3 regions of the Enterococcus gallinarum genome follow, and region 3 is predicted to be linked to each of the others. Evidence: riboswitches for the same ligand, from Rfam matches in the RefSeq annotation. Region 3 holds a riboswitch; each other region holds the start of a gene.
What was found. Region 3 has a riboswitch for magnesium ahead of mgtA (magnesium-translocating P-type ATPase). Riboswitches for the same ligand answer to the same signal wherever they lie in the genome.
Positions count from the first base shown of each region.

Region 1: it holds a riboswitch for magnesium, as region 3 does, so the genes downstream of both, HED61_RS15740 (MgtC/SapB family protein) here and mgtA (magnesium-translocating P-type ATPase) in region 3, are expected to answer to the same signal.
Region 2: it holds a riboswitch for magnesium, as region 3 does, so the genes downstream of both, HED61_RS10280 (FtsW/RodA/SpoVE family cell cycle protein) here and mgtA (magnesium-translocating P-type ATPase) in region 3, are expected to answer to the same signal.

Region 1 covers NZ_CP050816.1:3,262,905-3,273,975, reverse strand. The annotation lists gene HED61_RS15765 (CitMHS family transporter) at 1-1,107, shown strand, start outside; gene citG (triphosphoribosyl-dephospho-CoA synthase CitG) at 1,177-2,046, shown strand; gene HED61_RS15755 (CidA/LrgA family protein) at 2,056-2,412, shown strand; gene HED61_RS15750 (LrgB family protein) at 2,405-3,091, shown strand; gene HED61_RS15745 (AbrB family transcriptional regulator) at 3,128-4,186, shown strand; M-box (ykoK) riboswitch at 4,974-5,143, shown strand; gene HED61_RS15740 (MgtC/SapB family protein) at 5,280-5,963, shown strand; gene HED61_RS15735 (GNAT family N-acetyltransferase) at 5,968-6,441, shown strand; gene mgtA (magnesium-translocating P-type ATPase) at 6,666-9,275, shown strand; gene HED61_RS15725 (hypothetical protein) at 9,869-10,021, shown strand; gene HED61_RS15720 (hypothetical protein) at 10,117-10,587, shown strand; gene HED61_RS15715 (cell division ATP-binding protein FtsE) at 10,599-11,071, shown strand, end outside.
Region 2 covers NZ_CP050816.1:2,062,629-2,073,699, reverse strand. The annotation lists gene HED61_RS10295 (LCP family glycopolymer transferase) at 1-807, opposite strand, end outside; gene HED61_RS10290 (phosphatase PAP2 family protein) at 804-1,463, opposite strand; gene HED61_RS10285 (FtsW/RodA/SpoVE family cell cycle protein) at 1,478-2,647, opposite strand; gene HED61_RS10280 (FtsW/RodA/SpoVE family cell cycle protein) at 2,625-3,773, opposite strand; M-box (ykoK) riboswitch at 3,896-4,085, opposite strand; gene ahpF (alkyl hydroperoxide reductase subunit F) at 4,442-5,971, opposite strand; gene ahpC (alkyl hydroperoxide reductase subunit C) at 5,981-6,544, opposite strand; gene HED61_RS10265 (permease prefix domain 1-containing protein) at 6,934-7,899, opposite strand; gene HED61_RS10260 (PadR family transcriptional regulator) at 7,896-8,228, opposite strand; gene HED61_RS10255 (hypothetical protein) at 8,321-8,890, opposite strand; gene HED61_RS10250 (siderophore ABC transporter substrate-binding protein) at 9,046-10,002, opposite strand; gene HED61_RS10245 (iron ABC transporter ATP-binding protein) at 10,022-10,780, opposite strand; gene HED61_RS10240 (iron chelate uptake ABC transporter family permease subunit) at 10,777-11,071, opposite strand, start outside.
Region 3 covers NZ_CP050816.1:1,956,406-1,967,476, reverse strand. The annotation lists gene pdhA (pyruvate dehydrogenase (acetyl-transferring) E1 component subunit alpha) at 1-612, opposite strand, end outside; gene mgtA (magnesium-translocating P-type ATPase) at 1,047-3,638, opposite strand; M-box (ykoK) riboswitch at 3,907-4,077, opposite strand; gene wecB (non-hydrolyzing UDP-N-acetylglucosamine 2-epimerase) at 4,170-5,300, opposite strand; gene guaC (GMP reductase) at 5,630-6,607, opposite strand; partial or broken gene HED61_RS09795 (aldo/keto reductase) at 6,818-6,946, opposite strand; gene HED61_RS09790 (peptidoglycan recognition protein family protein) at 7,002-7,946, opposite strand; gene HED61_RS09785 (hypothetical protein) at 7,987-8,292, opposite strand; gene HED61_RS09780 (hypothetical protein) at 8,294-8,605, opposite strand; gene HED61_RS09775 (hypothetical protein) at 8,610-8,969, opposite strand; gene HED61_RS09770 (SGNH/GDSL hydrolase family protein) at 9,061-11,071, opposite strand, start outside.

The sequences.
Region 1 (11,071 bases), 1.3 Mb from region 3:
CTGGATGCAGGTTTATTTGATCCTGTGACAGCAAAAATGATTCATTTTGCTAAAGGTGATCCGATGAAGGTTCTGGTTGCAACTGCAGTCGTTGCGGCAGCAGTATCATTAAATGGAGATGGAACAACAACAACCTTGATTTGCTGTTCAGCCTTTATTCCCATATACAAAAAATTAAATATGAAGCTAATGAATTTAGCAGTATTAGTTATTCTGCAGAATACTATTATGAATTTATTACCATGGGGCGGTCCAACTGCTCGTGCAATGGCTGTTTTGGAAGTTGATGCCAGTATCCTTTCATATCTCGCACCTGGGATGGTATTATCAATTATTTACGTGATTGTTTGGGTGGCTCCAAGGATGGGAAGACAGGAACGCAAACGATTAGGAATCACTCAGATTAGTGATGATGAGATCAATCAAATGATAGCGATTACAGATCCGGATATATTGGCGATTCGTCGTCCAAAGAAATTTATTGCAAATAGTATTTTAACAATAGCTCTAATTGCTTGGCTTGTAGCAGGATCATTTATTGAAAAAATTTATGTATCTCCGTTGCTATTATTTTTAGTTGGGACTTGTTTAGCATTAATCCTTAACTACCCAAAATTAAAAGATCAATCGGCCCGCATCGGTGCTAATGGTGGAGATGCTGTGCAAACTGTAATCTTGGTTTTCGCTGCAGGAGTGTTCATGGGCTTATTCCAAGGATCAGGAATGGCTGACGCTCTAGCTCAAAGTTTTGTGACAATTATTCCTAAACAACTGGCTGAATACTGGGGTATAGTAATTGCTGTAATTTCTGCTCCAGGAACTTTTTTCATTTCAAATGACGGGTTTTATTTTGGGGTCATGCCTGTGTTAGCAGAAGCAGGTAGAGCTTACGGATTTACCAATATGCAAATGGCTATCGCTTCTCTGATGGGCCAAGCATTTCACTTACTGAGTCCATTAGTTGCATTTATTTACTTATTGGTTCGACTGACTGGAGTAGATATGGGGCAATGGCAAAAAGAGGCAGGTAAATACGCTTTAGGTGTTTTTCTCATTTTTATTATCTCATCAATACTTTTAGGCTATTTGCCATTAAGAATTAGCTAAATATATAACAATTCAACTCCTAGTGATTTGTGAAAAGTTTCTAGGAGTTGAAAAGGAGGAGTGTGATGAATGGATACGATCACTGCAGTAGCAAATATGGCCATTGAAGCTTTATTGTATGAAGTTGCGCTATCACCTAAACCAGGATTGGTGGATCGTTATGATAATGGTGCTCACACGGATATGGATTTTTTCTTGTTTATAAAAAGTATCCAAACGTTGGCGCCTTTTTTTGAGATGTATATCAGTACGGGTTATAAACATACAGGAAGTTTATCAGAATTATTTCAGAAAATTAGAAAAATAGGACAACATGCAGAAGGAGAGATGCTTCATTCAACGAATAACGTTAATACACACAAAGGAGCTAATTTTTCTTTTGCAGTTATTCTTGGATCTGTTGGTTATTACATACAAAAAGAGAGAGGAAGTAGCTTTTCTCTACCTTTATCTGAATCTGAAACTAGCCAAATTTTCTGCATCGTGAAAGAGATGTGTCATGGTTTGGTATCAAATGATTTTTCTATTGTTGATGAGAAAAAAATGAGCTATGGTGAAAAAATATACAAAAAATATAACCTAACTGGAATTCGAGGAGAGGCAGAAGCTGGATATCCGACTATACAGACGGAAGTTTTGCCAATAGTTCGAAGTTTAGATGGAGAAAACAAAGAAGAGCTGTTATTGAATACTTTACTTATCCTAATGAGCGTAACTGAAGATAGTAATCTGATACATCGTGGTGGGGTGAATGCTTGGAAAAAGGTGCAAAATGATAGCAAAGCTATATTGGCTCAAAATTATAACTTGAAAGAGCTGATTATAGTTTTAAAAGAATACAATAAGGAGTTAATTGCAAATCATTTGAGTCCCGGAGGATCTGCAGATCTACTTGCTGTAACCATCTTTTTCCTTCTTCTTGAGAAAAAAATAGATTGAGGGGGAAAAATGAAATATTTAAAGCAAATTAGTATATTATTTGGAGTGAGTATTCTTGGTGATATATTGCATGTATTTTTACCAATTAGAATACCAAGTAGCATGTTGGGATTAGGAATACTTGTTTTGCTACTTATGACAAAAACTATCGCGGTTGAAGAGATTGAGGCGACTGCAAATTTCTTTTTATCTTTTATGCCGGTCTTATTTGTTCCTGCTACTTTTGAACTAATTGAAAAATGGTCACTCTTCAAAAGTCTTTTTTTTCAATTATTAATAATTATAGTGATAACAACGTTCGTGAGCATGTTGCTCTCAGGGAAAGTTACGGATTATCTTATCGATCGGAGAAAACTCAATGATTGATTCTATTCCTTATTTTGGCGCTTTTCTATGTTTCATTTGTTTTTTTGCCGGACAAAAAATTCAAAATAAAACTAAATCCGTACTTGCTAATCCCATTTTACTTTCCGTTCTATTTCTCTATTTTATTTCTTTTTTTATGAAAACAGAGTTCAAAAATTTTGATAAAGATGTCGAGATTTTGAATTATTTACTTACCCCAGCAACCATATGTCTGGGAGTGCCGCTTTATAAAAATTTTGAAAGAGTAAAAAAAGAATTGTTTCCTGTCTTGTTTGGAATTACATCAGGAGTGCTTATTAATTTGTTCTTGACTACTCTACTGTCTAGAATGCTATATTTAAGTAATGCTGAATATATAACTTTTCTTCCGAAATCAGTCACTTTAGGTGTAGGAAAAAATATAGCGGATGATCTAGGAGGAATTGTTGGAATTACCTCACCTATTATTATTTTGACAGGAATTTTTGGTAATATCATCGCAGACAAGGTTATTCGAATAATTAAAATTAGACATCAATTGGCAATAGGTGTACTAATAGGAACATCAACACATGCTATAGGGACCACGAAAGCATTTGAAATAGGAGATCTTGAAGGGGCTGCAAGTAGTTTTTCCTTAGTTGTAGCGGCTATTTTTACGGTTATATTAATGCCTCTATTTTCTAGTTTCCATTTGTAAAAAATTTGTTCATTGAATAAGAAAGTAGGAACTTAAATGGTAGTAAAGATAATAGAAACGTTGATTGTAGGACTAATTGGAGGAATAATTGCTAGGCGTATAAAAATGCCCGCTCCATTTATGACTGGGAGTATGCTTGCAGTTGCGTTTTTTTCAATGTTCACAGATCAAATGTATATGGCGAATAACTTGAAGATCTTTGCCCAGATAATTAGTGGTGCCTATATAGGACAGCAAGTATCAAAGAAAGATTTACTAAATTTCCCTAAATTGGGTAAATCGATTTTGTTATTGATGGCTTTTTTCACTTTCAATTTGTTTACTATGGGATTCCTATTTCACTCATTTTTCTCGTTAGATTTGATTACGGCTTTACTTTGCTGTATGCCTGGAGGAATAATGGATGTATCTTTGATCAGTATTGATATGGGAGCTGAAGCTGAGGTAGTCGCTACAATGCAATTAGCAAGGTTAGTTGGGATGCTCCTCATCCTACCATATTGGATAAGTTTTCTTTTAGAGCGTCTAGAAAAGAAAAATGGAATCAGTATTGAAACGACCGAAAATAAAACAAAAATGAAGAGAGAGTTGACAATTGGGATCAATAATCCCTTTATCAATGATGCCACTATTTTAATAGTTGCAGGATTGGGAGGGATTTTGGGTCTATATTTCCAAATTCCTGTTGGGGCATTAATGTTTTCACTACTTTTCTCATGTGGTCTAAAAATTTTAAAAAACACTGCTCAATTAAATAATAATATCCGCTATATTGCTCAAATTTTTGCAGGAGCAATCATTGGTAGTACCTTTAACAGAGACAGTTTAAGCCAACTTGGTCGCCTTCTTATACCTGCGGTATTGCTCCTATTAAGTTATTTAATAATTAATGTACTATTTGGGTACATTGTTTACAAACGAGGAATTCTAGATTTGAAGTCAGCGTTATTTGCGTCATCACCAGCTGGAGCAACAGATATCTCGTTGATTGCTGGAGAATTGGGTGGTGAAATGCCAAAAATTGCAGCTATTCAAATTTGCCGAACTTTATATACGATAATGGTTTTACCAAATTTGATTCGATGGTTAACTTGAAATAGAGAATGGGTTGACTATAGAGATAAATTTAAAATAGCATAGCAGTTTATATGAGTGAAGCAACTAGTAAAGTATGTTTTTCTTGAATGAGGATTTGCTATAAGATCAAAGTTTGTGGTATGAGAAATTTTTGAGATCATAGGAGATCTGGATTCAAAACAACTTGAAGGATCGGGAAGGGCCGTTGGGAAAACTTTGCTAGCTATTTTCTGCTTTTCTTTTGGAGATGCCAATGCATTGCTTTTGATTCTGTCCATTATACATAGTTGGCAAACAAAAAAAGGGTTGTTCGACATTTAGTGTTGCTAGAGAAAGAAACAACTGAAAACTTAGTCATAACCAGTTGGGCATAGTGCTTAACTGTTTTTTGTTATTTCTCTTTTAAATAACACGAATAATTCTAAAATGTATTTCCGAGCAGCGTAAAGCTAGAAAGAAAATAAAATTTTTTCAAATAATTTTTTTAATGTGAAATTAATAAATTTCCTTTTCGGATGACTGCAGGGAAGAACGATAGTTTGATAGTTTATCGACAAATGTCTGTTTCAATCATTAACAAAGATTATTTTAAAATGATCTTCATACGAGTGGTTTCACAGTGTTTTAAGATCGATTAAACCCAATATAAAAACAGCTTTGTTTTACACAAAATCTACTGAATTCTTGATTTTTATTCGTATAACGTACTTATACTTTTCTAATCGTATTAAAAAATCATGAGGCAAAACGGCAAAATAAAAATTGACAAGAAAAAACGAATTTGTTAGTGTGTACCTGAAAATAAAATATGATTTGTTAGGTGAGGCTCCTATGCAAACATAGGCTACTGCCCAAAAATGTCGAGAGACGCCAATGGGTAGAACAGGAACTGTCGAATACAAGGCTTTTCTTAAGGTAGCTAAGATGTTTGTCTTTACGTTGTATAGTGCCAAAACTCAACGATTAGATCAATGTCTTTTTTGTCTTGTTTTTGACGAATTTAGAGCGACTTTTCGCGGAGTTTTTGCGGAAAAGTCGCTTTTTTTTTGTGCCTAATGATTCGATTTTATTTTTAAAACGAGGAAAGGAGCAGGAGTATGTATTTTTGGGAATGATGGGTCTGAGTGTGCTGGCAGGAGGCCTTATTGGTGTTGAAAGACAGTGGAGAAAAAAGCTAGCAGGTGTACGGACGATGGTTCTAGTCTCGCTGGGAGCAACGATTTTTGTTTCATTATCCTCGATGGTTGCGTCTGATACGAGTCCTACTCGAATTGCTGCACAAGTAGTGAGCGGTATTGGCTTTTTAGCTGGCGGGATTATTTTGCGGGATGGTTTTAGTGTAAAAGGATTAAATACTGCAGCAACATTATGGTGTACAGCAGCTGTTGGCACAGTGATTGGCGCTGGTTATATCCAAGAAGGATTTTTTGCAGCGCTAATGATCATGCTGGTGAATAGTGTGATTCGTTTTCTTTCTCAAAGATTTGATCAATTTGCTGAAGGGTATCGAACAGAATCTCTGGAGAAGAACACAAATTCATTTTTGATCATTACCGGAAAAAGGTCTTCCGAGGTGGCTTTGCGGACAGAGGTCATCAATCAATTGGATCGGTATGTTCTTTCATTTTGCCATTTTGTTTGCCAAGACCTGGCAGAGAATCGGATTCAGCTGCAAGTAGAGATCGAGCCTGCTGCAAATGCTGATTTAGCAGTGAAAGAAATTGTTACTCAATTGTCGAAAAATAATCATGTACTAGAAGTTTTTCATTTAGCAGAGGAGGGAGAAACATGGTAAAACAGTGCTTACGTTAATCAGATGGGATAGTTGTGACTATAAAGAAACATTAGTTTTGCGAAACCAAGTGTTAAAGGTTAGTGCGGGACAACCGTTATTAAGAGAGTCTCCAGCAGAGGAGAAACAAGCTATTCATTTGGTGGCAAGGCAAAATAAGCGGATTGTCGGCACCCTTCTTTTGCACCCTTGTTCGTCTAAGTGTATGCAAATAAAACAAGTGGCCATTCATCCAGATTATCAAGGGCAAGGGTTAGGGAAGAAATTACTAGTGTATGCGGAGCAAATTGCCAGAAATTTAAATTACTCGACCTTATTTTTAACAGGAAGAAAGCAAGCTTGGGGCTTTTATCGGAGATTAGGATATAGCGAAACAGAAGCCTATCAAGCAGATGCTTTGATCTTGAAGGTTTTCAAAAAAGACTTGTCAGTTGACCGATATTTTTTCAACCGGAAGGAGATGAAAACAAATGGACGATAGTCATTCGATACCAAAGGGTTTGGCAGAAGAGGAACAAAGAGATAGTCAGATACTATTGTCTATTTGTTTTTAGCGCCTTCTTCTTCAAACCCTCGCAAAAAAACAACAATGCTAGGAAACAATTTTCTTGATCATTCGAAGAGAGTTGTGGCGAACTATTTGGAGAGAAGGTAGAAAAAGTGGAAACAAAAAAACGACCTATTCAAAGCATTAATTACGGATTAATGGCAAAAAAAACGATCGAAACGATCTATGAAACCTTTCAGACTTCTAAAAGAGGACTGACTGAAGGACAAGCAATCGCGGCTAGGAACAAGTATGGATCAAATCAAATTTCCTATGGAAAGAAGACCCCATTCATTATGGAAGTCTTAAAAGCGTATATCACTCCCTTTACATTAGTGCTGATTGGGTTAGGGATTACCTCTTTTATCACTGAAGTCGTTATTGCGGCACCAGAGGAACGGGATTATTTTGGCAGTGGGATAATCTTTGTCATGATTTTGATTAGCGGCACCATGACGTTGATTCAATCTGTGCAATCAAATAAGGCTGCCGAAAAACTAAAGTCATTGGTTAAGGTTACTGCGACAGTGAAGCGTAAAAGCGTCTACGCAGAAGTACCGATGGAAGAAATCGTCTGTGGAGATATTGTGAAATTGTCTGCGGGAGACATGATTCCAGCGGATATCCGCTTGACTGCAACGAAAGACTTGTTTATTTCTCAATCTGCTTTAACGGGAGAAAGTTATCCGGTTGAAAAAAATGCCGAAGCAGTTGTTACAAGCCGTGATTCTGAAACAAGCTATGAAAATTTAGCCTTTATGGGAAGCAATGTCATCAGTGGTACAGCGGAAGGGGTTGTGATCGCTACTGGCAACCATACTCTTTTCGGTGATGTGGCAAAGTCATTGTCCACTAAGCCTATTCGAACCAGCTTTGAGTTAGGGATTCGCAAAACCTCGTTCTTATTCATCAAGTTCATGGCATTAATGGCACCGACGGTCATTGTCATTAATGGTTTCACGAAAGGCGATTGGATGGAAGCATTCCTGTTTGGCTTGTCAGTAGCTGTTGGGCTGACGCCAGAAATGTTGCCGATGATCGTAACAACGAATTTGGTCAAAGGCGCAACTGGAATGGCGAAAAAAGGCACTGTGATCAAGAACTTAAATGCGATCCAAAACTTTGGTGCGATCGATATCCTCTGTACGGATAAAACTGGCACGCTAACGCAAGACAAGATTATTTTAGAGTACCATTTGGATTTGACTGGAGAAGAAGATGAGCGAGTATTGCGGCATGCCTATCTTAACAGCTATTACCAAACCGGATTGAAGAACTTATTAGATGTTGCGATCATTGATGCGGCTAAAAAAGAATTAGGAGTCCCTGATCTCCCATATAAAAAGATCGACGAGATTCCCTTTGATTTTGAACGGAGACGAATGAGTGTGGTCGTAGAAGATCCGTCTGGAAAAACACAAATGATCACCAAAGGCGCAATCGAGGAAATGCTCAGCATCTCAAGTTATGTAGATTTCAAAGGAAAGGTGACTGCATTAACTGAGGAGATAAAACAAGAAGTTCTAAAAAAAGTCAATGAACTAAATGAAGATGGGCTACGTGTGATCGGGGTAGCTCAAAAAACGAATCCAAGCGTGGTAGGTGAATTTTCTGTAGCAGATGAATCTGAGATGGTTCTCATTGGGTATCTAGCGTTTTTGGATCCGCCAAAAGAAACCACGAAACAAGCACTGGAAACGTTAAAGAAACACGGAGTTGGCGTGAAAGTGTTAACTGGCGACAATGCGTTAGTAACGCAGTCTGTATGTCAGCAAGTTGGATTAGGGGCAGAAAAGCTGATCAGTGGAGAAGACATTCTAAATGTATCGGATAAAAAACTTAGTCAACTTGTTGAAAAATACAATGTTTTCGTCAAATTGAACCCGCAGCAAAAGCAGCGAATTACCGGGATTTTGAGAGAAAATGGGCACACAGTAGGATTTTTAGGAGATGGGATCAATGATGCGCCAGCAATGAAGGCAGCAGATGTCGGAATCTCAGTAGATACGGCAGTAGATATTGCCAAAGAATCGGCCGATGTTATTTTGTTAGAAAAAGATTTAATGATTTTAGAACGTGGGATCATTTCAGGACGAGAAACCTTTGGGAATATCATGAAATATATCAAGGCGACCGCAAGTTCTAATTTCGGCAATATGTTTTCGGTTCTCGTTGCTAGCACGTTTCTGCCATTTTTGCCAATGTTGCCGTTACAGATTCTTTTCCTCAACCTTATTTACGATATTTCCTGTGTATCGATTCCTTGGGACCACATGGATAAAGAATACTTGGATAAACCAAAGCGCTGGGATGCATCGAGTATCGGTAAATTTATGATTTGGTTAGGTCCAACAAGTTCAGTGTTTGATATTACTACCTATTTATTGATGTACTTCATTATTTGTCCAGCGGTAGTTGGTGGCGATTTCCATACGTTGACGCCAGAACAACAAGTCGCTTTTATCGCTGTCTTTCATGCTGGCTGGTTTGTAGAATCGTTATGGTCGCAAACACTCGTGCTCCACGCCTTGCGGACACCAAAGATTCCATTTATCCAAAGCCGCGGCTCATTCATTATGACAGCGATCACTTCATTAGGAATTGCCGTCGGGACATTCTTACCGTTTACGAACTTTGGCCAAAGTTTAGGCATGGCAGTTCTTCCATCAGCGTACTGGCTATGGCTGACCGCAACCATCATTGCCTACTTAGCCCTAGTAACGATTGTCAAACGTTTCTACATTCATCGTTATCAAGAATTGCTCTGAAAAAAAAATCTTTGACCGTAGAGCAAAAAATTTACCTTTAATAATCAGATAGGCTTTAAAGCAGTCCAGTAGATATGACCGAAGGATGTAGTCTTTTAGAAGAGTTGTCGTAGTAATGATTTAGCGTTTTTGATGGTAAAACAGGTTTTCTTGAGCGAAGCAGAGACGATTCAACTAGTAACTATGAAAAGACAGAAGTGATTGCGATTTGGATGGCCCGAGGATCAGGTGATAGCCTATTTTACCGGTGATCTGAAAAATATGCTTGCTTCTTTAGATCAAGCAACTCTTTGGTATAGTCAATGAAGAAAATAATCTTAGTTGGATTTCTAAATAGAGAGAATGTTGAATGCTCCACATTCTCTCTATTTGTTTTACCTTTTAATAATGAAGCGTATTTCTCTTTTTTCTATGTTTTAGCAGAAGCGCCAAAGTGATCATCCATCTATGACAGGAGCTTTTTCGTTTCCAAATATCGCCTGTTAAATTTTTGTATTTTGAAAATAAATTTATATTGTAATTGTTATAAATAAATATTATCATTATATTTGTAATATTCGGAATATTATAGCATTAAGAAGGAGGTAGTCCATATGAGGACAATGACTGAGACAGAAACTCGTTCTGTTAAAGGTGGATTTCATTGGCATTGTTGGGTATGTGGTGCTGGTGGCGGTACAAAAGCTGGTTACTTGCGTCATGTTCAAACAAATTCATTCCATATTTTCATTTCGTATTGGTCGTAAACCCGACTATCATTAGCATGCTATAATAATCAATTGATGGAAGAATGCTATAATTATTTGATTATAGTATTCTTTTTTAGGAGATGGATGCACGGATGCGCATAATAGATAAATGTATACTTTTAGGAATAACATTGGTATCTTTGGCAGCTTGTACAAATCCTGAGAGTTTAATCGAAAAAGATAGAAAATCAGAGGAAGAAAAAATCCTTGAGACCTTTTCTGATAAAGAAATCATCAAGCTAGCAGACTTGGATATCCAATTGAAAGAGGTAGAACAATCCAATGAGGGAGATCGGTCGGTGATCTCACTGACATTAGTGGTCATCAGTGACTCTTTACCGGAAAAAACCGAAATCGATAATCATATTTTCTCAGTAACTGCAGAACAGAATCAAGAACCCCTGACATCCATTGATGCGATTGATTCTTTTGTTTTAGACAACAAAAAAGAGCTAACCTATCGCTTTATCCTACATTCGAATACAGAAGTGGTTCTTTTCACTTTTGACTACATGAATAACTCGCAACATATGACCAAACACTACGATGTATATCTAGAGTAGGGGGAAATGTGATGATTCAGTTTAGAGATGTAACCATCCATTCATTAGCCAAAAAAGAAGTACTCACCAAGGTCACCCAACTATTTCCAGATGATAAACCTAGTTACATTATTGGTAAAAGTGGTGCAGGAAAGTCGACGATACTCAAAGCAATTTTTGGCGAAGTTCCTGTAGCTTCTGGAGAAATCATCTTAAATGATGAAGAACTGAACTATGATACACTGCCCGACACTCTCTCCAATCGACGGAAAATTGGCTTTATTTTTCAGGATTTTCGATTGATTGAATCTTTTACAGTATTTGAGAATATTGCCTATGTCCTTCATATCAAAAATGAACCTGTAGAAAAAATTCGTTATGAAGTCGAACAACTAGCTTTTGAGCTAGGCATAGAAGAGAAGTTAGCTGACTATTGCCATCAGCTCTCTGGCGGAGAACAACAACGAGTGGCGATTGCTCGTGCATTGATCAAGCAGCCGCAGGT
Region 2 (11,071 bases), 110 kb from region 3:
TGTCCCCTGTATTTGATAGAGATCAACTGTTGTTAGGGCAGTCTGGTAACTCGTTATTAATCGTGAGATCTGCTGAAAAGTGAGATCCGTTTGGCCGTTTTCTCCAACGATCGACATGAGCTCTTGGTACTGGAACAAACTTGACAGAGACAGCAATTCTTTAGCGAGGAGCTCAGTCACTTGTCGTTGTCGTCTCTGCCGGCCATAATCCCCTTCTGGATCATCTTTACGCATCCGAGTATACTGAAGTGCTGCCCAACCATCTAATTGAAGCTCCCCCTCTGGGTAATGAATTTTCTCAGCCGTAAACTCAAAATCGTTGTAAACTGTGATTCCGCCAATCGCATCTACAAGATCTGCCATGCCATCCATATTGATCGAGAAATAATGATGAATTGGGATCTGTAAAAATTGTTCGATCGAAGCGATCATCATTTCGGCGCCCCCAAATGAGTGGGCATGATTGATTTTATCTTTGAAACCTTTACCAACAATCTCTACATAAGCATCACGAGGAATACTTGTAATGGATGTCCGCTTATTTTTTGGATTCAATGTCACGATCATGATCGTGTTCGCACGATAGTCTGTTTTTCGCTTTGAATCATTTGCGATACCCAAAAGGAGCAGACTTAGGGGTTCTACCTCTTCAATTACTGTTGCTTCTCGCCCTTTAATCGGTGCGTGCATGGTTTGAACCGTTTGTTCTGCACGAAGAACGATGCGCAGCGCATAGACTGTTCCAACGGTCACAAGCAGTGTTAAACTAACCAAAAGCGTCAGCCAAACTTTCTTTCCATTCGTCATGGTCTTCTCCTTTGCTTGAATTTATCGGATAAATTGTTACTTTTACTCGTAAGAATCCTTTCAGTCCATTCATAAGTCATCAATGTGATCCCACTTGCTAAACAGATACTTGCGAGGGTATCGCTTGGGTAATGAACGCCTAAATAAAAGCGGGAAAATATTACTAAAAGAATGAAAGAGCCGCCGAGGATAGCCAACAGACCTTTTTTCTTAAACAAAAATCGAGTGAAAAGCAAACAGGTAGTCACCAGTGTAACAGCTAACAGGGTATGGCCACTGGGAAAGCTGTGTGAATCGCGAACCATCCCAGCTTCTAGGACTGGGCGTGGCCGCTGAATCAGCCATTTCATCACTTGACCGATACCACTCACTACAATCAGATTTCCTATTCCCCAGATTGCCCAAACTCGTTGCTGCTTTTTCCATAAATAGATGCCCAAAAGCAGAAATAAACCAGTTATTGGTAGGATCGTAGCAGTCGAAGCGATGGCCAACATGATTTGGTCTCCTAAAGCAGTGCGCATCTGAGGCAAATTCCAAAAGAGTCGGTCTATCCTTTGAAACCAGTGTGGCTGATGCAAGACTAGGATCGTCAATAAAAAAAACAATGCAATAAAGCTAAGACTGACCGTCATCCGACGAGTTCGATTGAACATTTTAGTAAACTCCTTTAATTTATTGGGAAAGTTTTTTTCGGGGCATACGCCTTCTCCAGCCCAAAAATAATGCCTAAAGAGAGACCAACTGCAATCAGCGAGGTCCCACCTTGACTCAGAAATGGTAGTGGAATACCCGTCAAAGGCAGTAATCCAATCGCCGCCCCGATATTTTCAAAAATTTGAAAAACCAAACCAAAAACAAACGTGATCGATAGATAGACCGAGGCTTTATTATTTGTCCGCAATGCTGCAAAAATGATCTGATAAATCAAATAAAAATAGAGAAAAATTACTAATGAACTGCCTAAAAATCCAAATGATTCTCCGATGACTGTAAAGATCATATCGGATTCACGCACAGGAACGTAGACAGGAATGTGCGTGTCACTTGCCCCGAGGAGACCACCTGAACCAATTGCCCACATACTTTGTACTTGTTGGTAAGCAATCGAGTCTTGATAAGCAAAAGGATCTGCCCAAGCTTTGACTCGATCCAATTGATAGGGTTTAAAATGCAATCGAAACAACATCGTATTCCCCCAATCAGTAAAGACTAATAGCAATAACAGTCCGCCAACCACAGCCAATACCGTAAAAATTGCTGTCAACAGTTTCCAATGGACACCGGAAATAACAAATAGTGCGCCGAGCATTACGATGAAAACCAAACTAGTACCAAAGTCCCGTTGCATATACATCAATAGAAAAGTCGGCAAACTATAAAGCACTATTTTTAGAATGTAGAAACAGTCAGATTTGATTGTTCGCTGAATCTGTCTTTTTTCATATAAGAGTGTGAGATACACCATAAACAATACAAAAGCCAATTTCATAATCTCAGAAGGCTGCAATGTGAAACTGCCGATCCGGATCCAACGTTTTGTATGGGTCAACTCAAACATGACGGGATCATAAAACCAGTACAATAATGTCATCAATCCTAGAGAAAGAACATAAAAGATGCCAGAGAACCGCAATAAAAAAGTCGTCGAAAGTAAACTGCCCGCAAACAATGCGATTGCGGCAATGATGCAAAAAAAGAGTTGCCGCACAACAACCGGTCCCGGATCAATGCCATCCAGCACACTGGCACCATATTGAACCGCAATACTCAATAAAAAAAGTAAGAAAACCGGTAGAATCAGTGCATAATTCACTTCATGTCGTTTGAAGTACTTCATTTGCTTCCCTCCCTCTTTCCAATTTGAGGCAAATACCAAAAGCAAACGAAAGAATAAAGTAACTGGAGCCACCATAACTAATAAATGGTAAAGGAACCCCTGTCATAGGCATTAACCCTAAGATACTTGCGATGTTGATACTTGTTTGCAATAACAACAATGTGGCAGTTCCTAATAGAATCAAGCCTATTTGTGAATCAATAGCTGTTGCCGAACGAATAAACAGGCGCAACACAATTAGAAATAATAATCCAATTACAAAAATCCCTACCAAAAGGCCAAGCTCCTCTACCAATACCGAAAAAATGAAGTCTGTCTCCGCAACGGGTAAGAACCCTTTTTTCGTGATGCTATTGCCTAAACCCAACCCGCTTAATCCGCCATTGAATAATGCATAATAGGAATGAATCATTTGGAAACCTTGACCATATGGGTCAGAAAATGGATCTCCAACAAGTTGGATCCGGTTGTATACATGCATGAAGAATTGTGGTAACCAGCCGTGTTGTCCTAAAAAGAGGACCGCACCTCCTAAAAGAAATAAACTGGAAATCAGTGCAGTAAATAGCAGGAATGTGACTTTGACTGGCACTTGAACAGTCGTGATCATAACAAAAGCCAAAAATAGTAAAATCATTACTCCTGCAACTTTAGGCTGCATTAGAACCAGCCCACAACATAGAAATAAGAGAAAGAGCGGCTTTTTTAATTCATTGAAAGATCGTTTGACCTTAAAATAGTTTGCCAAATAAAGAATCATACCGACATTTGTTATTTCTGAAGGTTGAAACTGAATGCCAAAAATCGAAATCCAGCGCTGAGCACCGTTAACTGATACCCCGAAAAATGGCAGGTAGGCCAACAGTAACATGACAATGCCAAAGGCCAATAGTCCCACCGCTAACTTTTTGCTTAACAAAATTTCGACGCGGGTTTTTTGAATCAAAAGAATCATTCCCCAACTCAACAGCAGAAAAATCAGCTGTCGCTGGAACAACGCGGCCGGTGCACCCCCAGCAGTCATCAACCGGTAAGAACTTGCACTATAAATCATTAAAAGACCGATGATACTCAACAGCAAATAAGCTGTGATAAGTAACCAATCGATCTTTCTCTTTTTACTCATATCGTCCACTCCTTCCCTTGGAGCAGGTGATTTCAGACGTTATTTATTTTATCCATTTACGTTTTGAAACATACTCAAGAAAAGAAAAAAAGCCAAACTTCTCTCAAGACGTTCGACTTCGCAAGCAATCTCATCGTCCGAGTTTTGGCACTATACAACGTAAAGAAGAAGCAAATTAGTAGTATTTATTTCTTCTTAGCTATTTTATGAAGAGCCTTAATCCGACAATTCCTGTTTTACACATTGGCGTCTTTCGACGTTTCTGCGCAATAGCTTATGTTTGTATAGGAGCCTCACCTAACAAGGTTATCCGTTATTTTTATTCATCCTGAATGTTACCTTTTGTTCCTCATGATGACAACTGAATTCCGCAATTTTGTGTTTTTCTTTAATTATTCTTAAACATCTTTAAGCAATTGACTAATTCCCCTGTTTTCTCACAGCTCATTGAATCGCTGCCTTTTTTAGTTAGAGATTTCTCGTTATTTTCAGGACAAAAAAACTGCAACAGCCATTTGCCATCGATCCATCGAGACCCAATCAACTGGCAACTATTTGACTGAAGTTCAGCCATCAGCTGCAATGATCATGGATCAAAAATGAATCAAATTGGTAAACGGCGTTGCAGTCATTCCTTGTACCTATTTAAAGGATCAGTCCGCATTTGATTATTGGCGAATCAAATAATCAAATGCGCCTAACGCTGCTGTTGCTCCTGAACCCATCGAAATAATAATTTGCTTGTAGGCACTGTCTGTACAATCACCGGCAGCAAAAACTCCAGCAAGATCTGTAGTTCCATGTTTGTCGACAATGATTTCATTGCGTTCATTCAAAGCCACTCGATCTTTCAGCCATTCTGTATTCGGCATCAAGCCAATCAAAATAAAGACGCCTTCCACAGCTAAAGTGGCTTCACGATTTGTCTGCCGATCCACATAAGTCAGCTGCTCCACATGATCGGAACCCGCAATTTCCTTGGTAGCAGCATTGGTGATGACCGTCACGTTTTCCAATGTTGCTAGTCGTTTTTGTAAAACAAGGTCTGCTTTTAATTCCGGCAAGAACTCCAATACATAGACATGTTTTGCCATACCTGCCAAATCAATCGCTGCTTCAATACCAGAATTACCGCCACCAATAACTGCCACTTCTTTACCAGCAAACAACGGACCATCGCAGTGAGGGCAATAAGCGACCCCTTTATTTTTAAACTCTTGCTCTCCCGGAACGTTAATGTTCCGCCACCGTGCACCAGTGGCAAGGATCGCTGTCTTTGTTTTCAAAACAGCACCATTCTCTAATTCCACTTCCACGAATTCATTTTTGCGGATATCTTTGGCACGTTGTCCTTTCATGACATCTACATTATACTCATTGACATGTTCTTCCACTTGACGCATTAATTTTGGTCCTTCTGTGTAAGGTGTACCGATCATGTTTTCGATTCCTAATGTTTCCATCACTTGACCACCGAAAGTTTCCACCACCATGCCTGTATTGATCCCTTTACGGGCAGCGTAGACAGCAGCACTTGCACCCGCTGGACCGCCCCCTACGACCAACACGTCAAACAGATCTTTATCTGCAAACGAGTCTTTGCTAGTCGGACCAGCAGCTTGTTCAAGTAATTGTTCGATCGTCTGACGACCGCTAGCGAATTCTTCCCCGTTCAAAAAGACGGTTGGTACGGCCATAATTTTTTTGGCATCTACTTCCGCTTTGAACATACCACCTTCGATCATCGTATGACTGATATTCGGATTCAAGACAGCCATGATATTCAACGCCTGTACGACATCCGGACAATTATGGCACGTCAGACTAACATATGTCTCAAAATGCAAAGGCTGAGAGATTTGTTTGATACGGTCTTGAATCGCTTGTTCGACCTTTGGCGCCCGGCCACTAACTTGCAATAAAGCTAAAATAAATGAAGTAAATTCATGCCCGAGTGGAAGACCTGCAAAAGCAATGCCACTGTCGATACCTGGTTGCATAATTGTAAAGCTGGGTGTCCGATCTGCAGTTACTTCTTCGATCGTAATACGTTCGGACATTTCTGCGATTTCTTCTAAGAAATCACGAACTTTTTGTGAGGCGTCATCAGTACCAAGACTAGCTGCGAAAACAATTTCAGATTCCAGCATTGCCAGATACTGTTTCAGTTGTTCTTTAATTCCATTATCTAAAGCCATGTCAACCTCCTATATTTTTCCAACTAGATCAAGACTTGGTGTTAAGGTGTCTTCTCCTTCTTTCCATTTAGCTGGGCAAACTTCACCTGGATGTGTCCGCACGTATTGGGCAGCACGAATTTTGTCGATCAATCCACTAGCATCGCGTCCAATTCCATCCGCATTGATTTCAACCGTTTGAACAACGCCATCAGGATCGATAATAAAAGTACCTCGTTGCGAAAGGCCACTTTCTTCATCCAGTACATCAAAAATACGAGAGATCGTGTGAGAAGGGTCAGCAACCATAATGTATTCGATCTTGCTGATTGCATCAGAGTGATCATGCCATGCTTTGTGGGTATAGTGAGTATCTGTCGAAACAGAATAAACTTCAGTTCCTAGTTCTTTCAATGCTGCATATTGACCTTGTAGATCTTCTAATTCCGTTGGACATACAAATGAAAAATCTGCTGGGTAAAAGCAAACCACATTCCATTTTCCTTTGAAATCTTCAGATGAAACGTCGATAAATTTTCCGTTGTGATAAGCTTGTGCTTCAAATGACTCAATTTCTTTTCCAATTAATGACATAGCGATTCCTCCAATTAGAATTATTATTTGAGAATAATCTCTCTTAATTATTAGTCTAAAGCCAGTGGAATTGCAATAGTCTCTTTGCATTTTTTTAAACAAAATGAATTTCTCCTCATAAATGAGCGTTTCACTTTCATTTTAAAATGATTTCTGGGAAAATAAATAGATTCACTTTTCTAACAATTATATACCAAAGGTCACTCATTCTCATTTACAAGGATATTTTCTCAATAGCTTTAAGTCACTTTTCACTTTGTCAAGTTCATCAAAGTGAAAAGTTTTTATTTGTCCAAACCGATAAGAAAAACACCTGAAGGACTCCTCTTCTGCCCTAGCAGAACCTCGGATCTTTCAGATGTTTATCAAAAACTATTTCAAGAAATTCCTTAGCGCTTATTTTTCTGATGAGGCAAAAAGAAATCTTGAAAAACCCCACCCAAGATGAAGATCACCCATGAATAGGCCCAGCTTCCTGTTGAAAATGACCAGAGGAAGTAAACTACCACGATCACTGGCCAATAGACCGTATTAAAAAAACGAACTTTTCCTGCGGATTCTCCATAAATGTGTTGCGCTGCCCGTGGTCCCGGTTCATCTTCATTAGAAATAAAGTAAACGCCATCGGCCATTTTGGCAAATCCTGTGCGGATGATACTGACATAGACGATAAAGAATACTCCTAATGCAACTGCCGCAAAAAACAGTCCTAAAGCTAAACCACTGGGAATGTAAAGAATAGCTTCCATCAAGAAAAAGGGCGTCACCGACAGAATACATGCAGAAATTCCTAGCACCAGACCAAATCGAAAACTCTTTTCATAATCTTCCAATTGCTTCCGCGCCTCTTGTTTTACTTCTTGATCAAATGGACGATCGTTTAATTTTCGTTTTGATGCAGAATAGTTCAAGCCGGAGGTAATAATAAAGCCCACGCCCAATGCAACAAACATGAACATGACTAATAGTCCTAAGCCACTATTGATTTCATTGGCAAAAAAGAGAAATATTCCAAGAGAAGCGATACATAACGCAATACCTAAAGAAAGTGAGAAGGCAAAACGGCGAATCTTCCCCCAAAAATCAAAGGCTTCATCGATTGTAATAGCATCTAACCAGGCTTCTTCTGCAGTATCTTCTGACTGCGCTACTTGCAGTTCTTGAAGCAACTCATCAATTGATCCAAATTCACTGATCACAGCCCCGATTGCTTCATGCTCGCTTTTTCCTTGTTCAATCAATTCATGGTAATGGTCTTCCATGATCGCAGCCAAATCCTCTTTGGCTTTCTTTGTTTCTGGCGTGGTGGGTACATTCAAAAACAAACTATCTAAATAATCCCGGATGGTTTTCATTTTGCTCCTCCTTGTAAAAAGCGCTCAACAACAATTTTTGTTTGCTGCCACTCTTGTTTTTTTACTTCTAAAAATTCTCTTCCTGCCTCACTGATTTGATAATAGGTGCGTTTCTTTCCATGAGTCACTTCTCCAGGATACGAGCGGATCAATCCCTGTTTTTCCAAACGTGTGAATGCAGAATACAATGTTGTTTCCTTAATGATATAGAGCGAATCTGTTTTTTCACGTATCTGTTTTGAAATGTCGTATCCATAGGAATCATCTTTGGAAAGAATCGATAAGATGATTGCATCATTGTATCCCCGAATTCCATCGCTGGATATCACTCGATCCCCTCCTTAAAATTACTTTACCTGTCGTAATAATTATAAATCAATTACTACGACAGGTAAAGTAAATCTGTGATTCTTTTTTTAAATCAGTCTTGAGACCGAGAAACACCCGCTAACGGTTGAACATCAATTACCGGTAAAAACACTTCATCAAATTTTATGAAACTCCCACCTTCTGTTAAAACTTTGATCTGCTGTCCTTCTCGAAGCTGCCAACTGTCGCTGCTTTCGAAATAATACAGACCAAAATCTGATGAATAACGTGATTCCGCGTTTTTCTTCGTCTGAAAACATGCATACCCATCCTCATAGACTTTCATGACCGTCCCTTCGACCCATTCCTTTTGAGGCGGGAAAAAAATCATCTTTACGCAGATTATCCAAAGCGCAAGTAAACCCGCACCGAACAAATAGTTTTTGTGCCCCGGTTTGGAGGGCCAATAATAGGAAATGAAAACCAGCAACAAAATAGCTAATCCGCTGCCCATTAAGACTGCCCCCCACTTTGGCGCGAGCCCCACCTCTGTTTGTAATGTAATTTTTTCTGCCAAAGTCAATAGCTCAAAGTCTGCGATCGGGATCAGGTTTACCCGAAGAAATAATCCCCCTATTAACAGTACTAAACCTAAGGCAGCCGCCAGCAAATATTTGTGCATTTCGGAATCCGCTCCTTCCCTTTGAACCTAGCATACCTGAAAAAAACTAAATTTGGTTTAAATTGAATAAATTGTTTTCAATACAAAAACAGTTGCGAACATCCAACATTCGCAACTGTTTCTCATTTAAGCCATCCTTATCCGATAACAAGCCTTTAATCTTTTGCAGCAGCCGGTTCAACATCAGACAACATAATGTCCAATGATTCGATCCCAGATCCTGCTAAATACCAAACTTGCGGATTTAATTCGATCACTTTCCCGTTTTTTCCAGCAGTTGTTTGCTGAACCAATTCATTTTCAGTCAACGTACTCTGGCTTGTATCCCCACCGATTGCTTTTGTACGATCAATAACAAAAATAATATCGGGATTTTTTTCCAGTAAATATTCATAAGAAATATTCTGCCCATGAGTCGATGCTTCTAATGTATCATCGACTGGCGTAAACCCAAATGTATCATAAACAATGCTGTATCTTGATCCCAAACCAAAGGCAGAAAGACTACCTTCATTCATCATGACAACTAATGCTTTTTCCTTGCTGGCTTCTGCAGTTTCAGAAAGATTCGCGATTCTTGTTTGCAGAGCAGTCAACTGTTTCTTGGCTTCCTCTTCTTTTCCGAAGATTTGGGCAATAGTTTGAATGTTGTTATCGATCGATGACCAAGTGTTTTCGTTGTCTACACTTAGAAAAATCGTTGGTGCAATTGCTTCCAGATCTTTTTGAAAGTCTCTTTGGCGGCCAGAGATAATGATCAAATCAGGTTGGATCTGATTGATTTTTTCTAAGTCAGGTTCTTTGATACCACCTGCAGAATCAACCGCAGCATAACTCTTTAAATAGTCAGGCATATTGCTCGTAGCAGCTCCTACAACACGATCTCCTACGCCTAAAGCATCCATTGTATCAAGTGCACTGTTATCGAAAACAACGACTTTTTTTGGTGAAAATGGCACAGTCACTTTCCCATTACTATCTGTCACTTCGATTTCGGCAGGCGCCGCTGCAGCCGTTGAGGCACTTGTTGACTCTCCTTTTTCTTGCGAGCCGCATCCTGCTAACCCCGTGATCATTACCAATACAGCCAAACTAAATACTATTTTTTTCATATACTCCTCCTATGGTCTCTTAATTAAAATAATAACAAAAGCGCTGTCCATCCACTTCGACTATCTTAACTTCTAAGTCATAAAGTTCTTTTAAAACAGGCTCTTGGATCACTTCTGCAACTGTGCCTGTTTTGAACAGACTTCCTTCTTTCATCGCTACGATATGGTCTGCATATCTGGCAGCAAAGTTGATGTCATGCAATACGATCAATACGGTTTTCCCATGATCTTTGACTAATTTCTCCAATAAGTGCATCAACTGATTGGCATGTTTCAAATCCAAATTATTCAGCGGTTCATCCAAAAGGATATACTCGGTATCTTGGGAAAGAATCATCGCCAAATAGACCCGTTGAAGCTGCCCACCAGATAATGCATGGATCGAGCGTTGCCGAAATGATTCTAAAGATAAAAGTGCTAATGATTCTGAAATGATTTGTTCATCTTCTGGCGTTGATCGTCCCCGATTATAGGGAAACCGACCAAAAGACACCAGTTCTTCTACGGTCATATCAACCGTAAAACCGTTACTCTGTTGCAAAAAAGCGAGATTCTTAGCTAATTCTTTCGAACGCCATTGTCGAATCTCCTTTTCTTTGAAATAAACTTCTCCAGTAGTCTGCTCCAACATGCGGCTGATAATCGAAAGCAATGTACTTTTTCCGGCACCATTTGGACCAATAAAGGCAATCAATTGATTGTCCGGCAACTGCAAGGACAAATCAGTCAACACGCGCTTGTCTTGATAACTCTTTTCGATTCCTTTTGTTTCAATCATTGTCCTTTCCTTTCTTTGACTAGTTTTCCTAAAAAGAAGATTCCGCCTAAAAATTGAATCACTGTATTGATCGTTGTGTTCCATTGAAAGACTTGCTCAACAAAAAATTGGCCGCCGACTAGTAATAAAAACCCTAAAAGTGCTGATCCAACAAACAATGTGCCATGTTTATATGTTGGAAATAACTGATAGGCAATCGTTGCCACGACAAATCCTAAAAAGACGGATGGTCCTACTAAAGCAGTAGCAGTCCCCGATAATAAAGACAGCAAGAAAAGACAACTCTTCTGG
Region 3 (11,071 bases):
ACCGTTGTTTTGGATGTAGAATACAGCGTTTGCATGGTAAGCGCCAGCAAAGTTGATTGCTTCATAGAAGTCCCCTTGTGAAGAACCGCCATCACCTGTATAAGTGAAGACAACATTTTTCTTGTTGCGCTTTTTCAGACCAAGAGCTACACCAGCAGCTTGCACGTATTGCGCACCGATAATGATTTGTGGTGGTAAAGCTTGCAAGTCTTCTGGATAAAGGTTTCCAGCTACGTGTCCGCGAGACCATAAGAACGCTTCTTTCAATGGAAGGCCGTGTTGGATCAATTGAGGGACATCACGGTAACCAGGTAAAAGCACATCTTCTTTTTCAAATGCAAAATGACTTGCTAATTGACTTGCTTCTTGACCAGCTGTTGGCGCGAAGAAACCTAGACGACCTTGACGGTTTAACGCAGTAGAGCGTTGGTCTAATACACGGGACCATACCATGCGAGTCATCAACTCGACTAATTCGTCGTCACTTAGATCAGGTACTAAATCTGGATTTACGATTTTTCCGTCTTTATCTAATGCTTGATAAGTTGGAAAATCTGCATTGACTTGCTCCAAAATTGCTTGGAAATCAAGTGCTTTTTGTTTTTTTGCCATCTTGACACACTTTCCTCTCTGATATAAAAATTCACTTTCGAATGTAACAGGGATAAAATCTGTATCATCGAAAAATCATTTACTACTATAAATTATCATTTAAACGAGAATAAGACAAGTGAAAAGGTATTTTTTTTTAATAAAACGATTCCCATTAGACCAACTCTTAAGAAACGATTAGTGAAAACAATCACATTTAAGCAATCGCTTTCTTGCTTTGCTCCTTATTAAATTCTTTTTTTCTTTTAAGAATAGTACAGACTTCGCCTTTTAACTAAACAGAAACGTAACACCTCGAGGACTTTCCCTTGTGAATGTTCCGACTTAGTAAAATTAGTTTTTTTTGATAATGAGAAAAAAATAATACAGAAGAGAATAAAAAAGAAACAGATAGCATAAAAGTTAAAATCTTTTATGACTATCCGTTTCTTTTCTCAGATCCACTCTTTTGTATAATGGATATAGATTCTCTTAGCTACTTCTACGCTTACCAGGTAGGCAAGAATAATGCCGACAAACCATGGCCAGTAAGAAGATGGTAGCGCTGCAAAATCAAAGACTGTGTGCAGCGGCGACAAGATAATACCGAAACCCACCAAAATCGCAAGAACGCTTGACAGTAAGACTGCTGGCGATGCGATACTTTGGAAAAATGGCAGTTTACGCGTCCGGACCATATGCACGACTAATGTTTGCGTCACAAGACCGATCATGAACCAGCCGGCTTGGAACAGCGCTTGTTCTTGAATGGTATTTGCTTGGAACACATGCCACATCACGAAGAATGTCAAGATATCAAAAATACTGCTGACTGGTCCAATGCTTACGGTGAATTTCAATAAGCCTCTGACTTGCCACTTGACTGGTTTTTCTAGTTCTTCCACATCCACATTATCCCAAGGAATAGTCAACTGTGCCATATCATAGACTAGATTTTGCACCAGCAATTGAATAGAAAGCATTGGCAAGAAAGGCAAGAATGCACTAGCGACAAGAATCGAAAAAACATTCCCAAAGTTTGAACTCAATGTCATCTTGATGTATTTCATCATGTTTGTGAAAACTTTACGGCCTTCAATGACGCCTTTATCTAACACATTCAAGCTTTTTTCTAATAAAATGATCGAACTTGCGTCTTTGGTAATGTCTGCGGCCGTATCTACAGAAATACCGACATCAGCAGCCCGCAGTGCAGGCGCATCATTGATTCCATCTCCCATAAATCCGACAGTATGACCATCGGCTTGCAGCGACTGAATGATGCGTGACTTTTGCATAGGATTCAACTTAGCAAATAGATTGACCGCTTCTGCTTTTTCAGCCAATTCTTCATCAGAGAGACGATCAACGTCTATCCCTAGAAGATAGTCGTTCACTTCGATCCCCACATCTTTACACACCTTTTGCGCCACGATCGCATTGTCACCAGTCAAAACTTTCACGTTGACACCATGACCATGTAATGAAGCAATAGCTGTTTTTGCGGACTCTTTCGCTGGGTCTAAAAAGCCCATGAATCCGATCATGATCATATCTTGTTCATCTTCAACTGTGTAGACGGCTTCTGCGTGAGCATCTCGCTTGATTGCTACTGTTAGGACACGCATGCCCTGTTTGTTCAAGCGGTGATTTACCTCACGAAGTTTTTCTCTTAATTCATCTGTCAATTCCAGAACTTGTCCGTTGACTTCCACGTATTTGCAGACTTTCTCCATTTCCTCAGCAGCACCTTTTGTGACCATGATCTGGTGCCCATCTGCTTTGACAACCACTGTTAAACGCCGGCGGGAAAAGTCAAAGGGGATTTCATCCACTTTGATGACTTCTTGATAAGGCGCTTGGCGCTCTGTATCTTCGAAGTAGTTCAATACCGCAATATCCATCAAATTTTTCCAACCTGTTTGATAGTAGGAATTCAAATAGGTCATATCCAACACTTGTTGGTCTTCTTTACCAAACGGATTCAGATGCTGCACTAATACGACGCGATCTTCAGTGATCGTGCCGGTTTTATCCGTACATAAAACGTCCATACTGCCCAAGTTTTGAATCGAAGGCAATTCTTTGACGATCACTTTTTCTTTAGCTAACGACATGGCACCTTTTGCCAAATTACTTGTGACGATCATTGGCAACATTTCCGGAGTCAAGCCAACAGCTACAGCGATTGCGAAGAAAAGGGCTTCTCCCCAGTCGCCTTTTGTCAATCCATTGATCAAAAAGACGATGGGAAACAAAACCATTACCATTCGCAGCAACAATTTACTGACTTTCGTCAAACCATCCTCAAAAGTAGTCTTTCCTCGTTTTGACGTTGCATTTTTGGCAATATCACCAAAAAAAGTACTTTGACCGGTTTTTAAAATAATTGCTTTACCTTGTCCACTAAGGACATCCGTTCCCATGAAAACCAAATCTTGCATATCTAATGCGGAAATCGTTTCTTTAGAATCTTTGATCCCAGCATCGACAAATTTTTCCACCGGCATAGATTCTCCGGTCAGAGAAGATTGATTGATAAATAAATCTTTTGTCCAAATCAAAATAGCATCTGCCGGAATCATATCCCCGGTTGCCAATGTCACGATGTCTCCTGGTACGACTTCATCCATCGGAATCTCGATCGTTTCGCCGTCTCGAGTGACAGAACATGTATTTTCAATTAATTCTTTTAAGGCCAAACTTGCTTTTTGCGAACGATATTCTTGCACGAATGTGATCGTAACACTTGCTAAGATCATGATTCCCATCACGACCACTGCTTCATAATCACCTGTGAAAAAAGAAATGACCATCAGCAAAGCCAAAACTAATACAAAAGGATCTTTGAAAGCACTTAAAAACATCAGCCAAGCAGGTGTTGGTTTTTGTGCATCTACTTGGTTTGGTCCATATTCTTCCAGACGTTCTGCTGCATCCTCTTTTGATAGTCCATTAAACGAAGTCCGCATTTCCATCAGCAACTCTCTTTCCGAAAGTTGTGCAAGTAATTTTAATTCTTGATCTTTAGATAATTTTTTTAACATCTTCTTTTCCTCCTATAACTAGGAGTTGCATTTGCTACCCCTAGCATTCTTTTTATTGTTCCTCTGGGGACTGGGGTATTCCATGTTCATCTTCCTCTCTGTTTATCAAGCAAGAAACTCTGGATCATGCAGAAGTGTTGGTCAAAAATAAAGGCAGTCAGCAATTGTCTTGCAGCACCTCATAAAGGTCTGTATGTATCAGCTAAAATAAAGGCATCAGTGACCATTAACACAAAAAACGCATGCTCCCAATAAGCATGCGTAAAAAACTCATGATCATTGTAGAGCTTTAGCACTATAGGGCGTAGATAACTTGACGTTATCAGCTGCTTTGGGTTTAACCTTCACGATTAGACCTGTCCTACCAACTAAGCATCTCTCGATACTTTTGCGGCAGCAGCTTGTGTCCATATAGGAGCCTCACCTAACAATTATTTATTTCTATCCTCACTATAGTCTATCTAATTATATAGGTCAACCATTATGTGAAAATACTTTTGTTATTTTTCAATTCCATTTTCAGTTTTTGGATCATTGGATCGAAGGATCTGCCATTCCGGACAGACGGTAATATTGAGCCAATACTTCTTTGATTCGCTGACTTGCTTTACCATCACCATAAGGATTTTCAGCATGCGCCATTGCGGTATATGCAGCGTGATCCTGCAACAACTGCTTCGTTGCTTGATACACATCCTCTTCCCCTGTACCGACCAATTTCAACGTTCCTGCCGCAATGCCTTCTGGACGTTCAGTTGTGTCCCGCAACACCAATACAGGAACACCGAGAGAAGGGGCTTCTTCCTGGACACCGCCGGAATCAGTTAGAATCAATGTGCTTTGGTTGGCAAAATTGTGAAAATCGATGACATCTAAAGGTTCAATCAATGTAACATTCTCTAAAGCACCCAGAGTTTCTTGAGCAATTTCTCGAACTTTGGGATTTTTATGCATCGGAAAAACGACTGAGACTTCTGGAAACTCGCCTGCGATTCGAGCCAATGCCTGAAAAACATTCTTCATCGGCTGACCTAAATTCTCTCTGCGGTGCATCGTCAACAAAATCTTTCGCTGTTTTTTGTCTGTTAGTGTAGGATGCTGATAGTCTTGAGAAACAGTGTAGCGCATGGCATCAATCGCGGTATTGCCAGTGACAAAGATGGCTTCTGGATCATGATTTTCCGCAAGTAGATTTTCTTTACTTTGAAGCGTTGGAGCAAAGTAAAGATCCGCTAGCACATCGATGAGTTGCCGGTTGGCTTCTTCCGGATAGGGTGATCGTTTATTCCACGTCCGCAAACCAGCTTCAACATGACCGATCGGAATCTGAGCGTAAAAAGCTGCGGTTGCTGCGGCATATGCCGTTGTTGTGTCACCATGAACAAGCACAATTGACGGTTTTTCTTGGTGGAGAATCGGTTCTAATTCCAGCAAGACTTTTGTAGTGATGCCGGTCAATGTCTGTCCCAATGTCATGATATCCAAGTCGTAATCAGGTTCGATCTCAAAAACCTCTAATACTTGATCTAACATCTCGCGATGTTGGGCTGTCACCACGACAATTGATTGAAATCGAGGATCAGCCTCTAATTCTTTTACCAAAGGCGCCATCTTGATGGCTTCCGGTCTTGTCCCAAAAACGGACATTACTTTGATAGTCAAACACTCACCTGCTTCTTTCTGCATGTTTACTTTATTGTTATTGCTCTTACTCACTTAGTCAACTGAATATCCGCTTTTAGCTCAGAATATTTTTTTAGTTTTTTTTCATCATTTCTTCTATTATAACGAAAGATTAAGAAAAACCAAATAGTCGATAGAGATGATTCCACAAAAAGCAGAAGGTCAGCGCTGAAAATAAAAAAACCAAAAGACTTGTTGCCCTCAGCAGCAAGTGATAAGAATGTTTTCCTATCGCTTGCTGCAAGACCAAGAAATCTTTTGGATCGAACTTTTATTCATGCCACTGTCAATTCTACAGCCGAAGCAACTTAAATTGTATCGCCATTGAAAATCGAGTTTTTCACGATCACATAATCAACTTTTCGAATCGATTCGAGGTCTTTGCCACCGGCATAGGAGATCGATGATTGTAGATCTTGCTGCATCTCAACCAAAGTATCTTTCAAAGAACCTTTGTAAGGGATCCAGATTTTTTTCCCTTCGACGTTTTTCTTTTCCCCTTTTTGGAATTCAGAAGCAGAGCCAAAGTATTCTTTTAAAACGACACCATTTTCGACTTTTGTTTCCCCAGGAGATTCTTCATGTCCAGCAAACAATGAACCAATCATGACCATCGTTGCCCCAAAACGAACAGATTTTGCGATATCTCCATGGGTGCGGATTCCCCCATCGGCGATAATCGGCTTGCGAGCTGCTTTTGCACACCAGCGTAATGCAGCTAATTGCCACCCACCAGTTCCAAAACCAGTTTTGATTTTAGTGATACAAACTTTCCCTGGTCCGATCCCAACTTTCGTTGCATCCGCGCCGGCATTTTCCAATTCTCGGACCGCTTCAGGTGTACCAACGTTCCCTGCGATCACAAAAGCATCTGGTAAATGTTTTTTGATATGTTGGATCATATTGATGACAGCATTGGAATGTCCATGGGCAATATCGATCGTAATGTAATCAGGCACCAGTCCTTCAGCAGCCAATGTTTCGACAAAAGTATACTCATAGTCTTTGACACCGACACTGATCGAAGAGATCAGGCCTTTTTCCTTCATTTTTTTGATAAAAGGAATGCGGGCTGCTTCGTCAAAACGATGCATAATATAAAAATAGCCGTTTTCAGCTAAAAATTCTGCGATTGATTCATCAATGATCGTTTGCATATTTGCAGGAACGACCGGCATTTTAAATGAATGTTTGCCTAAAGTAACCGTCGTATCACATTCTGAACGGCTATTCACGATACATTTATTAGGGATCAATTGTATATCTTCGTAATCAAAAACTTTCATGTCAAACATAAAAATATCCTCCAAATCTTGATAAGAGTGAAGCAAGCATCAAATGGCTGTCGCCTATTTTTAATGCCCACAACAATTTAAACCAGCTCACTCATAAATACAAGTGTTTTAGAATCTTTTTTTTAAAAAGCAACAGGAATGTTCGTCTTTTACGAACATTCCTGAGATAGTTTCCATTAAATAAAGGGTTTCTTCTTTTTTTTAAGGTAAAATATTGCCAGCTGCCAAATATACTTCATACCATTCTTGGCGTGTCAACACAATCGTAGATGCCTTAGCGATCTCTTCGATACGATGCGGCGTCATCGTGCCTGCGATCACCTGCATATTTGGTTATTTGGACACATAAAAAAGCCCCCTACTCAAAAGAGTAAGGGGTGTTTGTTTACCATGGAAGCTTATTGTTGTTCAATGCTCGTTGTAATGCTTTGACCATGTTAGAAGTCGGGCTGATAATTCCATCAACCGTTGTCTTCAAGGCTCGTTGCATAGCTTTAATCATTTCTGTTCCGCACAATCCATCGATCGCACCTTTGTATAAACCTTTTGCTTTCAACCGTTTCTGCCATGTACGAATCAGGGTTGAACCTTTAAGCGTATTATCAAATTGCGCCGCATAAAGGTTCTTGTTGCACACTTGTCGATACTGATGGCTGATTTCATCATCTGGTGTGATACCTTCGTACTGCATCGCTTTATTGGCAGTGCTTGGTCCAAACATACCGTCTTCTGAGATTTTATTGGTGTTTGGTTTTACAGATGGTGTGCTAGGTTTAGCTGCTGAATTAGAACCGCTAGTCTTGCCAAACGCCGCATCTTTGAAACGTTCCAGCTCACTTGGCTTTGCTACCCATGGAGCTGGACAGTTCTTGCCAGTAACATCATAGTGGCGCCAAATCTTATTCCGAGTGATATTTGGATATTTTGCAATCAGTTCTTTAACGGCTTTAACGGTGTTCTGGAATGTTTTTTCAGTGATATTTCCATTTCTATCCAAGCACATCTCCACGCCAATAGCGCCATAATTAGCATTACCGATTTGTGAATACAAAGGCTTGTAGATAGATCCATCAGAATTGTATCTAACCGTATCGTTTGCGTGGTAAGCGACCTCATCTAATGGAATGATACAAATAGCTTCATTGTCATCCACAAACAAATGAGCGGATGCATAAACGCCATTCAGATTATTGAAGTAGTCTTTGTGATTTCGGGCAGTACCACCGTTGTTAGCCGTGTAATGCATGATAATTCCTTTGATTCCGTAGTTCTTGATCCCTGGACGAGAAAACTTATTGATTCTGATATATTCGTATTTGATGAAACTCATTTATATCATCCTTTCTACATTAAAAAAGAGCAGCCAATGGCTACTCCTTTTTTTCTGTGAACTCTTGTCCGTCACCGTAATCGGGTTCCGATTTGTTGCCTTTAATAAACCCAGCGCCTAAGTCATAGAATCCGCCTGCTGCCAATCCTGACAAGAATCCTGCCCAACCAAACACAATCAATTGATCTGGTACCATTGTAGCGGCGTATACAATCCCGACTGCTGTCCCTAGCAAAATGTTAATGACTGGCAACAATTTGTTATCTGGAATCATTTTCTTTACTAATCCTGTCACTCCCATAACCGTTCCTGTAATTACTGTTGCTGCCGTTAAAATATGTTCCATGTTAAATTCCACCTTTCAATATTGCATTTTCATTTTTCAATTCTTCGTTCTCGTCTTCTAACTCTTCAACCAGTTTTTGATAGTAAGCAATTTCCTTCTCATACTTATTTTTGATATCTGAAATTTCTGCTTCGAGTTTATCGACTTTCTTCTCTAACTTATCTACCATCTCCTGATACTTTCTGTAGAGAACATCGGCATTTTCGGTATTGGTCTTTTCGAGATTTGCTTTGTTAGAATATTTAGTTCCTAAATAGGTGATATACCCACCGCCAAGAGCCACAATGATCGTAGTCAAGTTGATGTCTCCCACAGTATCAGTCCTCCTTGATGGCAATTCCCATCGCAAGGAATGCCATTGCCAAGGATAAAATGCCGATTGTATTTGGTGGTGCAGATAAAACAAAAGACACCCCGAAGAGTGTCCAAAAGAATGTTAGTAGTACTAGCACTGTATGCTTTAATTTCTTGTTATTGATCACAATTCCCAATATTTTGAGAAAACCCAATATCATAAACACTGCGCTGATTGCTCGATAATCGAACAGTTCGTCAACCAACTGATATACTCTGTACTCTTGCAAAATTTCAGGGTGCAAAAGCAACTGCAAACCGTATAAAACCGAAACGATACTGAGAACTAAACTATCCCATTTGAGGATAATTATATTTTTCATATGCCACCTACTTTCCTAAAATAAAATCCACAACACGATTAGCCAAAAAAGCAGACAACCAAGAATGATTGTCCGCTAGATAATATTTTTATTAATATAAACCTAATGCCTTCCTAGCCTTATCAAACATAATAGTCATGCCCGATTCATTAGGATGCAAGCCGTCTGATGTGAAATTTGCTGCGCTGACGTGGTTAAAGCCCGCCTTTGCAAAATCTAGAATATCAGCCCCAAATGATTCTCCTATCTTCCGAATGCGATCATTGTAAGAGGCCAAAGTATCCCCGTTAGCATTTGTGCGAGGATATGGACCACGTGAATTTATCGGAATAGTAGCGCAATAGACTTTTGCCGTGGGATATTTATTCACTACTTTGTTTAATAATATTCCGTATGCTTCTCCGAAGGTTGTTGTTACGTTAGGTAATGCGCTAGTCCCGTCAAAAGTCCCAATAGGCACATTATTGTTGAAATCATTAACACCCATATAAACAATAATTATATCTGGATTGTCAGTTTGACTGTCCAAAAGCTCAGCTCTCGTTATACCGGCTGAATCAGTGCCTCCTGTAGTCGTGACGCGACTGCCCGACCATGAATTATTAACCAACAATTCAAGCTTGCCAGAAGACTTATCAATCAACTTCTTCCACCAAGTCAAATTCACATCTTTAATAGCTCCTGATGAAGGATAAAACGCAACGTTTCCAGTGGGAATATATCCTGCGTAAGTGGTTATGGAATCGCCTAAAAAACTTATTTTCTTAGTAATGGCATCAACTGCTTTTGTTGTCACAACTGATACAGGCGTCCCGGGGAAAGAATATGCAGTCGTTGTCAAAACGAACATACCGATAAACACATGGCTTTTAATTATTTGTTCTCGAAACGGTTTGTAATTTGGACCTCCACGATCCTCCATATATTTGGCACTATAGAAACTGAACATATCTTTAGCTGAATAAACAGCGCCTTGGTCTCTGCGCACAAACACATATACATACGGCCCCTCTGTGACGCCACCTATAGCAGCTTGAATTTCATCGAATGTATAAGTGAACCCTTGTGCTGGGATTGAGATTCCAGCTCCTCCATAAATCCATTTGTAATTCGATCCCCACGTTGCAAAACAAGGAATTGCTTTAACTTTAAATTCTTTTTTTTCGTAATCGATCGTTAAAACGTCTTCGGAGTGTGGAACTGACACTAGCCAACCTTTATCGTATGTATAGGTTATTTTCGAAAAATTACCTATTTCTAACGATTGTCTAGTATTTTTATATCCAGGAGAGACTTTTACTGAAACTTCTCCCCCGTTTGCTTTAGCTGTGTCTCGTATACTCATAGAAAAATACTTAGCACCCACAGGAACTGTGTATGTACTAAGTTGATCCGTTATGGTCCAAATATCCCCCCTAACAAATTGACTAGCAGAACTGTCTGCAAAAAAGGTTATAAACACTGGGCCTGTGTCTGAGTTCCCAACTTTGCCGTTTCGATATATGATATCACCATCATTGACCGCAGTTAGCTTTGTTCTTCCCCAGTAAGGTTGATAACCAACTTCTCCCTTTTTTACTATTTTCCCATCATTTACGCTGTAATATTCATCGGCAATATACGTATCAACTAAATTTACGAAATCAGGAGTAAGGAAATCGGTTTTTTTGATTGTTACAGCACCATCTACTACATTAGTCGTATTGACAGCGTCCTTACCAACAACAGCAACACTTCCGCCTGTCATCGATTCTTTAACTTCTTGTGACAGCATTGGTAATGTAACTTGTTCATTTCCACCCTTGTCGACCTTGGACATTCCTAAATAACTAATATCCGTTCTAAATTTGTTTGAATCAGCCAGAATTGCTACCAAAGCACTAAACTCTGCTTTTTGCGCAATCCCAACAGCTTCACCAGCTAGTCGCTGCACCGTCAATTCAAACTCTTTTAACTGGGTCGTTTTCCCATTTTGCAAAATTTGAATACTAGCGAACACTTTGCCCGGAGTCAACATGTTTTGCGGATATTCAATTCTAAAAATACTATTTGATTTATCAACTACAGAAAACGCTGATAAGTCAGTTATCCCGCTTGCTTCA